Regions from separate parts of the Spiribacter roseus genome, predicted to be linked through region 3. Evidence: predicted binding sites of a transcription regulator. Region 3 holds the regulator's gene; each other region holds the start of a gene.

Region 1 (3,274 bases), 440 kb from region 3:
GCGGGATCGGGGCGCTTGATCTGCCGGTACTGGCGCGTCTGCAGGCCGCCTGGCAGCGCGATGACCGCCCGGCGGTCGAGGTCTGGACCAGTCGTCTGCTCGCGGCCCGGGAAACCGCTGAGCTGCGCGCCGAGGATATTCACATCGGCCGGGCACTGATGCGGCTGCTCGGTGAGTTCGGCATCAGCGAGGCGCTCACTTTCGACCGCGACCGCGATGTCACCTGGGCCACCGCCTTCGCCCTGGCCACCGCGCGCTGGGCCATCGGCATGGATCAGGCCGCCCTCGGCTATGCCTGGGCCTGGTCCGAGAATCAGGTGGCCGCGGCGGTCAAGCTCGTTCCCCTGGGGCAGAGCGCCGGTCAGCGTGCGCTGCTTCGTATCGCGGACGCCATCCCCGGGGCCGTCGACAACGCCGCTGCCCTCGATGATGAATCCATTGGTGCCACCACCCCGGGCGTCAGCCTGGCCAGCGGCTGGCACGAGGTCCAGTACTCACGGCTGTTTCGCAGCTGAACGATCACAATTCCGGAGGATGCCCCGTCATGACAGATAACCCCACTCCGCTGCGCGTCGGTATCGGTGGACCGGTCGGATCCGGCAAGACCGCCCTCACGCTGGCGCTGTGCCGGGCGCTTCGCGAGCGCCTGTCGCTTGCCGTGGTGACCAATGATATCTACACCCGCGAGGATGCCGAGTTTCTCTCGCGCCACGAGGCACTGCCCAGCGGGCGCATCGTCGGCGTTGAAACGGGTGGGTGTCCGCATACCGCCATCCGCGAGGATGCCTCGATGAATCTCACCGCGGTCGCCGATCTGCAGGCGCGCTTCGGTGATCTCGATGTGGTGTTCATTGAAAGTGGTGGCGACAACCTCTCGGCCACATTCTCGCCGGAACTCTCCGATCTGACCCTGTACGTCATCGATGTCTCGGCCGGCGACAAGATCCCGCGCAAGGGCGGCCCCGGCATCACACGCTCTGACCTGCTGGTCATCAACAAGACCGACCTCGCGCCGCAGGTGGGGGCGTCGCTCGACGTGATGGCCCGTGACAGCCGCATGATGCGCGGCGAGGCCCCGTTCCAGCTTGCGAGCATCGCCGCCGGAGAAGGCGTTGAGGGCATCATTGAATTCATCCTGCGGGAGGGCATGCTGGCGCGCTCGGTGGCCTAGCGTGCACTACGAGCGTGAATCGCCGGTCGCGCCCGCACCAGTGTGGCGCATGCGACACCGGTTGACGCCTGCCGGGCGGTAGCCCGAACAGCTGGCACGTTAATTGCTATCCAGTGAACAGGCCGATGGTCGGCCTGGTGATTCACTTCAAAGGAGTTCACGCATGTACGCAAAGAAGCGACTGCATAACGGCATGGCAAGTACGCTTGCCGCTGGCGTTCTGGCGCTTGGCCTGGGAGGCAACAGCGCACTGGCCCAGGAGGAGGATCCGATCAAGGTCGGCATCCTGCATTCACTGTCCGGCACGATGGCGATCAGTGAGACGGCCCTCAAGGAAACCGTCGAGATGCTCATCGAGCAGCAGAACGAGAACGGCGGCCTGCTTGGCCGCGAAATCGAACCGGTGGTCGTGGACCCGGCCTCGGACTGGCCGCGATTCGCCGAGCAGGCAAGGCAGCTGCTGGCGGACGACGAGGTTGACGTGGTGTTCGGCACCTGGACATCGGTCTCGCGAAAGTCCGTCCTGCCGGTGTTCGAAGAGCTCAACGGGCTGCTCTTCTACCCGGTGCAGTATGAGGGCGAGGAATCCTCCGAGAATGTGTTCTATCTGGGGGCCTCACCCAACCAGCAGGCCATTCCGGCGGTTGATTACCTGATGGATGAACTGGACGTGGAGCGCTTCGCGCTGCTGGGGACCGACTATGTCTATCCCCGCACGACCAACAAGATCCTCGAGCAGTACCTCATGGATAACGGGGTGGCCGAGGAAGACATCATGATCAACTACACGCCGTTCGGGCATTCCGACTGGCAGAGCATCGTCTCGGATGTGCGCGACTTCGGGGGCCAGGGTGAGAAGACCGCCATCGTCTCGACCATCAACGGTGACGCCAACGTCCCGTTCTACACCGAGCTGGCCAACCAGGGCGTTTCCGCCTCGGATATTCCGGTGGTGGCCTTTTCGGTGGGTGAGCAGGAGCTTGCCGGGATCGACACCGAACCGCTGGTCGGTCACATGTCCGCCTGGAACTACTTCATGAGCGCGCCGACCACGGAGAACGTCGAGTTCATCCAGGCGTGGCACGAGTTCAAGGATGATACCTCGGCGGTCACCAACGATCCGATGGAGGCCCATTACATCGGCTTCAACATGTGGGTCGAGGCCGTGCGCCGGGCCGGTACAACCGACGTTGAAGCGGTGCAGGACGCGATCATCGGCGTGACCGTCCCCAATCTCACCGGCGGCTACGCCACCATGATGCCCAACCACCACATCACCAAGCCGGTGATGATCGGTGAGATCCAGCCTGATGGGCAGTTCTCGGTGGTATGGGAAACCAACGGCGAAGTGGCCGGTGATGCCTGGTCGGACTATCTCCCCGAGAGCAGCGACATCATCGCCAGCTGGCGGGCACCGTTGGTCTGCGGCAATTACAACGTCGAGACCGGCGTGTGTTCAGGTCAGGACTACGGCGACTGACCATGGCGACGCTGCCCCGCCGCCGGTGGGGCAGCGCCTTGAGGGATCATTCATGAAACGCTTTGCCCGATGCATGCTGGTCAGTCTGCTCATGGCCCTGGGTCTGACGGCGTCGCCCGCCGGAGCGGCGGATGACGAGGCGCTGGTCTCGAGTCTGCGCCAGCTCAATGAGGGAAGTTTTGATGACAAGGCAGCGGCGGTCCGCACGATTGCCGAGAGTGGCCACCCGCGGGCAGTGCCCGTGCTGCAGGCCCTTCTCGACAGCCGGCTGTACTTTCGGATCGGGGGTGGCGAGATCGTCATCGCCGACAGCCTTGATTCGGGATTCGCGGTGACCGATCCGCTCAGTGGCGAGCGGGTCGGCGAAGCCTCGCAGTACGAAATCCGCCGGGTGAGCATCAACAACGCAGTTCGCACCGAAGCGCGCAAGATGCTGGCGCTGGCGGGACTCTCCAGCCCCGATCGCCAGGCGCGTAGCGAGGCGGTCGAGCGCCTGCTGGAATCCCCCGACCCGGCGATTGCCAAGCGCATGGAGGGCCTCGTGGCGGAAGAGCCCGTCGATGCGATTCGCCGGGATATGTCGTTGGCCATCGGCCTGGCGCGCCTTGATGCCCCCGAGGCGG
Region 2 (3,274 bases), 940 kb from region 3:
GCCCGACGCAGTGTGTCCGCCACTGCATCATCCCCCGCGTGCAAGCGCTCGAACGTCGTGTCATCGGACAGCGCAGCCGCCGGCGTCGACCCGTGGATGCGCGACGGCGGCGCGACCAGGCGCAGGCAGGTCATGATCCCGCTGAGGGTCCGCCGCAGCGGCATCGCCTCGTCACTGCGCAGCAAGCCCTCGAACGTCTCCTCAAAGAGCCCTTCGAAGCGCTCGCCCACGCAGTCGTCGCCGAAGTAGCTGCGCGCCACCTCGTTCAGGGCCAATACCCGTCCATCACCATCGAGCGCGAGAATCCCCTCGCTGAGGGTGCCCAGCAGCTCCGGCCGCGCATGGAGATGAAGATGGAAGCTGTCGGCGAACTCCGCCGTGAGCCAGCGGTTTTCGATCATTCGTGCGCCCATCCGCACCAGCCCCAGGGCATGGATCTGGCGGGCCGACTGATCCCCGGAGACATCCAGCAGGCCGATCACGGTCCCCGCCGTGTCACGGATCGGCGCCGCCGCACAGGTCAGGAAAGTATTGCACTGCAGATAATGCTCGGGGCCGTGGACCGACGCTGGACCGCCCTGTGCCAGCGCGAGGCCGATGGCGTTGGTCCCGCGCACCGGCTCGCCCCAGCATGCACCCGGTGCCAGTGCAACGCGCTGACTGCGGGCATGGAAATGCGGGTCACCGTGGCGCTCGAGGATCGTGCCGTGCGCATCGCAGAGCAATACGGCACTGTTGCTGCCGCTGATCTGGTGATACAGGTTTTCGATTTCCGGCAGCGCCAGCGCGATCAGCGACTCGTTGTCGGCCCGGGCCGCCCGCAACGCCGCCGCATCAAAAACGGCATCAGCCGCCTGTTGCCGCGGTGAGAGCCCGGCCGCCGCCACCCGCTGCCAGGAGGCCGCCACCCCATCCGCCACACCGGCCGGCGTCCGCTCGCCCGCCAACAGCTGACGCCGCGCGCCGGCAAGCCGGGCGCGATCGTTAAACGGCCGCTCGTCCATCGCCCTCCTCCTCTGTCGCAGTCCGCGACAGATTGTTCTAAAACGGCACACCGGCCACCCGTCTCTAGCGGACAGGTTGAATAGCACGATCGCCCAGTCCCGGGCGCGACGCAAGCGCCGGGCGCGCAGCCATCAATTGGCGCAGATCTTGCTGGTGTATCGGTGCGGGCACGCATCCCGTCCCGACCCATAAAAACGGAGGAGAGACCATGATCTACGCCAATCCCGGCAGCACGAACGCCATCGTCCATTTCAAAAGCGAATATCAGAACTTCATTGGCGGGGACTGGCAGGCCCCGCTCGACGGCGAGTACTTCGATAATCCCACACCGGTCACCGGGCAGACCTTCTGCCGCATTCCGCGCTCCAAGGCGGCCGACGTTGAAAAGGCGCTGGATGCAGCCCACGCGGCAAAGGCGGCCTGGGGCAAGACGCCGGTGGCGGCGCGCGCCGTCATTCTGAACACCATCGCCGATCGCATGGAGGCCAACCTCGAGGCGCTTGCCGTGGCGGAGACCTGGGAGAATGGCAAGCCGGTCCGGGAAACGCTGGCGGCCGATCTGCCGCTCGCGATCGATCACTTCCGTTATTTCGCCGGCGTCATCCGTGCCCAGGAAGGATCACTTGGCGAGCTCGACGACGACACGGTGTCCTATCAGATCCATGAACCCCTCGGTGTGGTCGGTCAGATCATTCCCTGGAATTTCCCGATCCTGATGGCCACGTGGAAGCTGGCGCCGGCGCTGGCGGCCGGCAACTGTGTGGTACTCAAACCCGCCGAACAGACACCGGCCAGCATTCTGATGCTCACCGAGCTGATCGCCGACCTGCTGCCGGCCGGTGTGCTCAATATCGTCAACGGCTTCGGCGCCGAGGCGGGCAAGGCGCTTGCCTCGAACCCACGGATCAGCAAGGTGGCCTTCACCGGAGAGACCACCACCGGGCGACTGATCATGCAGTACGCATCGGAAAACCTGATTCCGGTTACGCTGGAGCTGGGCGGTAAGTCACCCAACGTCTTTTTTGCTGACTGCTTTGCCGCCAATGACGGCTTCCGGGAGAAAACCCTCGAGGGATTCGCGATGTTCGCCCTCAATCAGGGTGAGGTCTGCACCTGCCCGTCACGGGCACTGGTGCAGCGCTCGTTCTATGGCGACTTCATGGATGCTGCGCTTGACCGGGTATCCCGCATTAAAACGGGCAATCCGCTTGATACCGAGACGATGGTGGGCGCGCAGGCATCGCGCGATCAGCTGGAAAAAATCATGGCCTATCTGGATATCGGCCGGCAGGAGGGTGCCAGAGTCCTCGCCGGCGGTGAGAGTCTGGACCTGGGCGGCGAACTGAGCGGTGGCTACTACGTTCAGCCCACCGTCTTCGAGGGCGACAATCGCATGCGCGTCTTCCAGGAAGAGATTTTTGGCCCGGTGGTCTCGGTCACCGGCTTTGACGATCGGGATGACGCCCTGAGTATCGCCAATGACACGCTGTACGGACTCGGCGCGGGCCTGTGGACGCGCAACGTCAACACGGCCTATCGCATGGGCCGCGGCATTCAGGCCGGCCGTGTCTGGACCAACTGCTATCACCTCTACCCCGCGCACGCGGCGTTTGGTGGCTACAAGCAGTCAGGCTTCGGTCGCGAAAACCACCTCATGATGCTCGCGCACTACCAGCAGACCAAAAACCTGCTGGTGAGTTACAGCGAGTCCCCCATGGGACTGTTCTAGGCGGGCGGATAACGCCGGGCGGGCGGGTCACGCCCGCCCGGTGCTGCGGACGAGGAGACGATCATGAGCACGAATGAAATGGGCGTTGTGGCGACACCTGCGGCAGAAGCACTGATCGCCGAGCTGCAGCGGCGCCACGGGCCATTGCTGTTTCACCAGTCCGGCGGTTGCTGTGACGGGAGTGCACCCATGTGCTATCCCCGCGACGAATTCAGGGTGGGCGCGCGCGATGTCCACCTTGGCGACATCGGCGGACAGCCCTTTTACATCGGCGGTGACCAGTATGCGCTCTGGGCGCACACGCGATTGATCATCGACGTGATCGAGGGGCGTGGCTCCGGATTCTCACTGGAAGCGCCCGAGGGCAAACGCTTCCTGACCCGCTCTGAACTGTGCAGCGTACCGCCGCGGGATCAGCCGCCGGCGGCCAGATAGCGCTGGATGCGACTCACCGCCGTTGCCAGTCGGTCGGTGTCGGTGGTGTAGGCGAAGCGCAGATGCCGCTCAGGTGCCGTGCGTTCAAAATCCAGCCCGGGGGTC
Region 3 (3,274 bases):
GGAGTGTACGATGCGGCTTCACCCTGAGCGACTCTGGATCGGCGCCCTGCTGGCGCTTGTGGTGGCCGTGCCGGTCGCGCATGGCCAAGACGGCGATGGGGCGTCCGCCCCGCCACCGGTGGAGCTGGTGGCCGACCGCGCCGAGGTTGACGAGGCCGAGGGCATCAGCGTGTATCGCGGCGACGTCGTGCTGACGCGCGGCGCCCTGCGCATCACCGGCGACGTCATGCGGGTATTCAGCAATGGCGCGGGCGAGCTCGAGCAGGTGACCGTGGACGGCACCCCGGCCACCTACCGCGAGACCGTGGCGGATGCCGCCCCGCGACGGGCCGAGGCACCGCGGATGGAATACTTCGTCGCCGGTCCCGAGCGGCTGATCCTCAAACAGGGCGGACGCCTCTGGCAGGGCGACAACACAGTGACCGGACGCACCGTCACGCATTACCCCGAAACCGCCCGCACCGTTGCCGAGAGCGGCGCTGACGACGACGAGCGCGTCAATGTCAGCGTCAACCCTGCGACGGACTGACCGGCATGGCGCGCAACCAGCTCGAGGCCCACGGGCTGTCAAAAACCTATCGCGGACGCTCAGTGGTGGATGGGGTTTCCATCGGCCTGCAGAGTGGTGAGATCGTCGGTCTGCTGGGCCCGAATGGGGCTGGCAAGACCACCAGCTTTTACATCATTGTCGGCCTGATCCGGGCGGACGCCGGGGTCATCCGGCTGGATGGCGATGACATTGGCAGCCTCCCCATGCATGCCCGGGCACGGCGCGGGATCGGCTACCTGCCCCAGGAGGCATCGGTGTTCCGGCGGCTGCCGGTGCTCGACAACCTGCTCGCCGTGCTCGAGACCCGTGACGGGCTGTCGCGCCAGGCTCGGCTTGAGCAGGCGGAGGCACTGATGGAGGAGTTCGGCATCGGGCATCTGCGTGACCAGGCCGGGATCAGCCTGTCGGGCGGCGAGCGACGGCGCGTTGAGATTGCCCGGGCGCTGGCCGCCGATCCGCGCTTCATCCTGCTGGACGAGCCCTTCGCCGGCGTTGATCCGATCTCGGTGGGCGACATCAAGGGCATCGTCCGACACCTGGCGGAGCGCGGTATCGGCGTACTGATCACCGATCACAACGTCCGCGAGACGCTGGCCCTGGTCGACCGTGCCAGCATCCTCAACGCCGGCCGGGTGATCGCCGACGGGACCCCCGGCATGATCCTCGACAACGCCGAGGTGCGGGCGGTCTACCTGGGCGAGGACTTCCACCTGTGAGACTGGCGGGCGCCGGACAGCCGGCGTTACGCTATCCAGACCAATTCGCACGCGGGGAACAATGAAGCAGTCGCTTGAACTTCGGGCCAGTCAACAGCTCACCATGACGCCCCAGCTGCAGCAGGCGATCCGGCTGCTGCAGCTGCCGGCGGCCGAGCTGGCGCTCGAGATCCGCGAAGCGCTCGAGTCCAACGTCATGCTCGAGCCCGAAGACGACACCGATCACGCCGCCGCAGCCGCCGCGCCCGAGGGGACGACGCCGGCCACCCCCGATCCGTCGGAAGAGCGTCTGGGTTCGAACGCCACCGACGCCACCGAGCTGGGCGAGGGCATGGCGGTCTCCGAGCACTGGGATGACACCGGTCATAACGGGCCGGCGGGCGCCACGGCGGAAGGCGACGGCGGCAGCGACTTTCTCGATCGCCAGGCGGCCCCCGCCGATTCGCTGCGCGATCACCTGCAGTGGCAGGTCGATCTGTCCAGCCTGGGCGCAACCGACCGTCAGATCGCCGCCGCACTGATCGATGCCCTGGACGAGCGCGGGCATCTGGCCGAGCCGGTCAGCGAATTGCGGTCCGCCCTCGACGCCGATGTCGACGCCGACATCGACGAGGACGACATCAACGCCGTCCTCACGATCCTCCAGCACATGGACCCGATCGGCATCGGCGCCCGTGACGCCCGCGAGGCACTGCAGATCCAGATCGACGCCATGCCGCCGGACACGCCCGGGCGCCAGACCGCCCGCCAGGCCATTGAAGCCGACTGGTCACTGTTCAGCCCAGGCCGGCAGGTCGCGCTGCGCGAGCACCTGAAGGTCGACCAGGAACAGCTGGACGTGGCCCTGTCGCTGATCCGCCGACTCGACCCCCATCCCGGATCGCGATTCGGCGAAACCCGCACCGATTACGTCGTCCCCGACTGTCGGGTGCGGCGGGTCAACGGCCGCTGGCAGGTCGAGATCAACCCCGAGGCTTCGCCCCGGGTGCGCATCAACGACTACTACGCGAGCCTGATCCGGCGGGGCGACAGCAGCCGTGACAACAGCCTGCTGCGCGATCACCTGCAGGAGGCACGCTGGCTGATCAAAAGCCTGGAGTCGCGGCGCGACACGCTGCAGCGCGTGGCCGAATGCGTCGTCGAGCGCCAGCAGGCGTTTCTGGAGTATGGTGAAGAGTCGATGCAGCCACTGGTGCTGCGCGATGTCGCCGAGGCCATCGACATGCATGAATCGACCGTATCGCGGATCACCTCGCGGAAATACATCCTCACGCCCCAGGGCACGCTGGAGTTCAAGCATTTTTTCTCAAGCCATGTCCCGACGGCCGACGGCGGTGAGTGCTCGGCGACGGCCATTCGCGCGCGCATCCGCCGGCAGGTGGCGGCAGAGGATCCGGCCAAGCCACTCAGCGATTCACGGCTGACCGAGACGCTGCGTGGGGAGGGCATTCACGTGGCGCGGCGAACCGTGGCCAAATACCGGGAAGTCATGGGGATCGCCTCGTCAACCCAACGCAAACGGCTACGCTGAAGAAGAAAACATAAGGGGAAATCATGAAAATCGACATTACCGGCCATCACGTCGATGTCACCAACGCGCTGCGTGACTACGTCGAGGAGAAATTCCAGCGCCTCGAGCGCCACTTTGATCATGTCGTCGACGTCCATGTGATTCTGACCGTCGAGAAAAAGACCCGTAAGGCGGAGGCCACCCTGGTGGTCAGCGGCGCCCGGCTGTTCGCCGAGTCCACCGCCAGCGAGATGTATGCCGCCATCGACCTGCTGGTCGACAAGCTGGACCGCCAAGTCGTCAAGCACAAGGAAAAGCGCAGCGACCATCATCCGGAGCAGGGACGCGTCGGCGATAATCTGGAACCCTGAGCATCATGGAGCTTACCCGACTGCTGTCGGTGACGCGCACGCAGTGCGGGGTCGACGTCACCAGCAAGAAACGCGCCCTGGAGCGCATGAGCGAGCAACTCATGGCCGATACCCGGGCGGGCGGCGA

Evidence for each region. Region 3 encodes sigma-54, which starts transcription at its own class of promoters, with help from an activator protein. Its sites were predicted from a motif close to TGGCANGNTNCNTGCTT; they were not measured.
Region 1: a site for sigma-54 is predicted at 1,264-1,280, ahead of urtA (urea ABC transporter substrate-binding protein). Genes of this name have one in related genera too.
Region 2: a site for sigma-54 is predicted at 1,142-1,158, ahead of exaC (acetaldehyde dehydrogenase ExaC). Genes of this name have one in related genera too.

The regions. Positions count from the first base shown of each region.
Region 1 covers NZ_CP016382.1:988,993-992,266, reverse strand. Annotated here, with positions in the region: gene BBH56_RS04925 (urease accessory protein UreF) at 1-515, shown strand, start outside; gene ureG (urease accessory protein UreG) at 545-1,171, shown strand; gene urtA (urea ABC transporter substrate-binding protein) at 1,335-2,651, shown strand; gene urtB (urea ABC transporter permease subunit UrtB) at 2,704-3,274, shown strand, end outside.
Region 2 covers NZ_CP016382.1:492,470-495,743, reverse strand. Annotated here, with positions in the region: gene BBH56_RS02510 (sigma-54-dependent Fis family transcriptional regulator) at 1-1,004, opposite strand, end outside; gene exaC (acetaldehyde dehydrogenase ExaC) at 1,214-2,734, shown strand; gene BBH56_RS02500 (DUF779 domain-containing protein) at 2,798-3,169, shown strand; gene BBH56_RS02495 (pyridoxal phosphate-dependent aminotransferase) at 3,148-3,274, opposite strand, start outside.
Region 3 covers NZ_CP016382.1:1,433,090-1,436,363, forward strand. Annotated here, with positions in the region: gene lptC (LPS export ABC transporter periplasmic protein LptC) at 1-27, shown strand, start outside; gene lptA (lipopolysaccharide transport periplasmic protein LptA) at 11-529, shown strand; gene lptB (LPS export ABC transporter ATP-binding protein) at 535-1,266, shown strand; gene BBH56_RS07025 (RNA polymerase factor sigma-54) at 1,328-2,797, shown strand; gene hpf (ribosome hibernation-promoting factor, HPF/YfiA family) at 2,821-3,147, shown strand; gene BBH56_RS07035 (PTS sugar transporter subunit IIA) at 3,153-3,274, shown strand, end outside.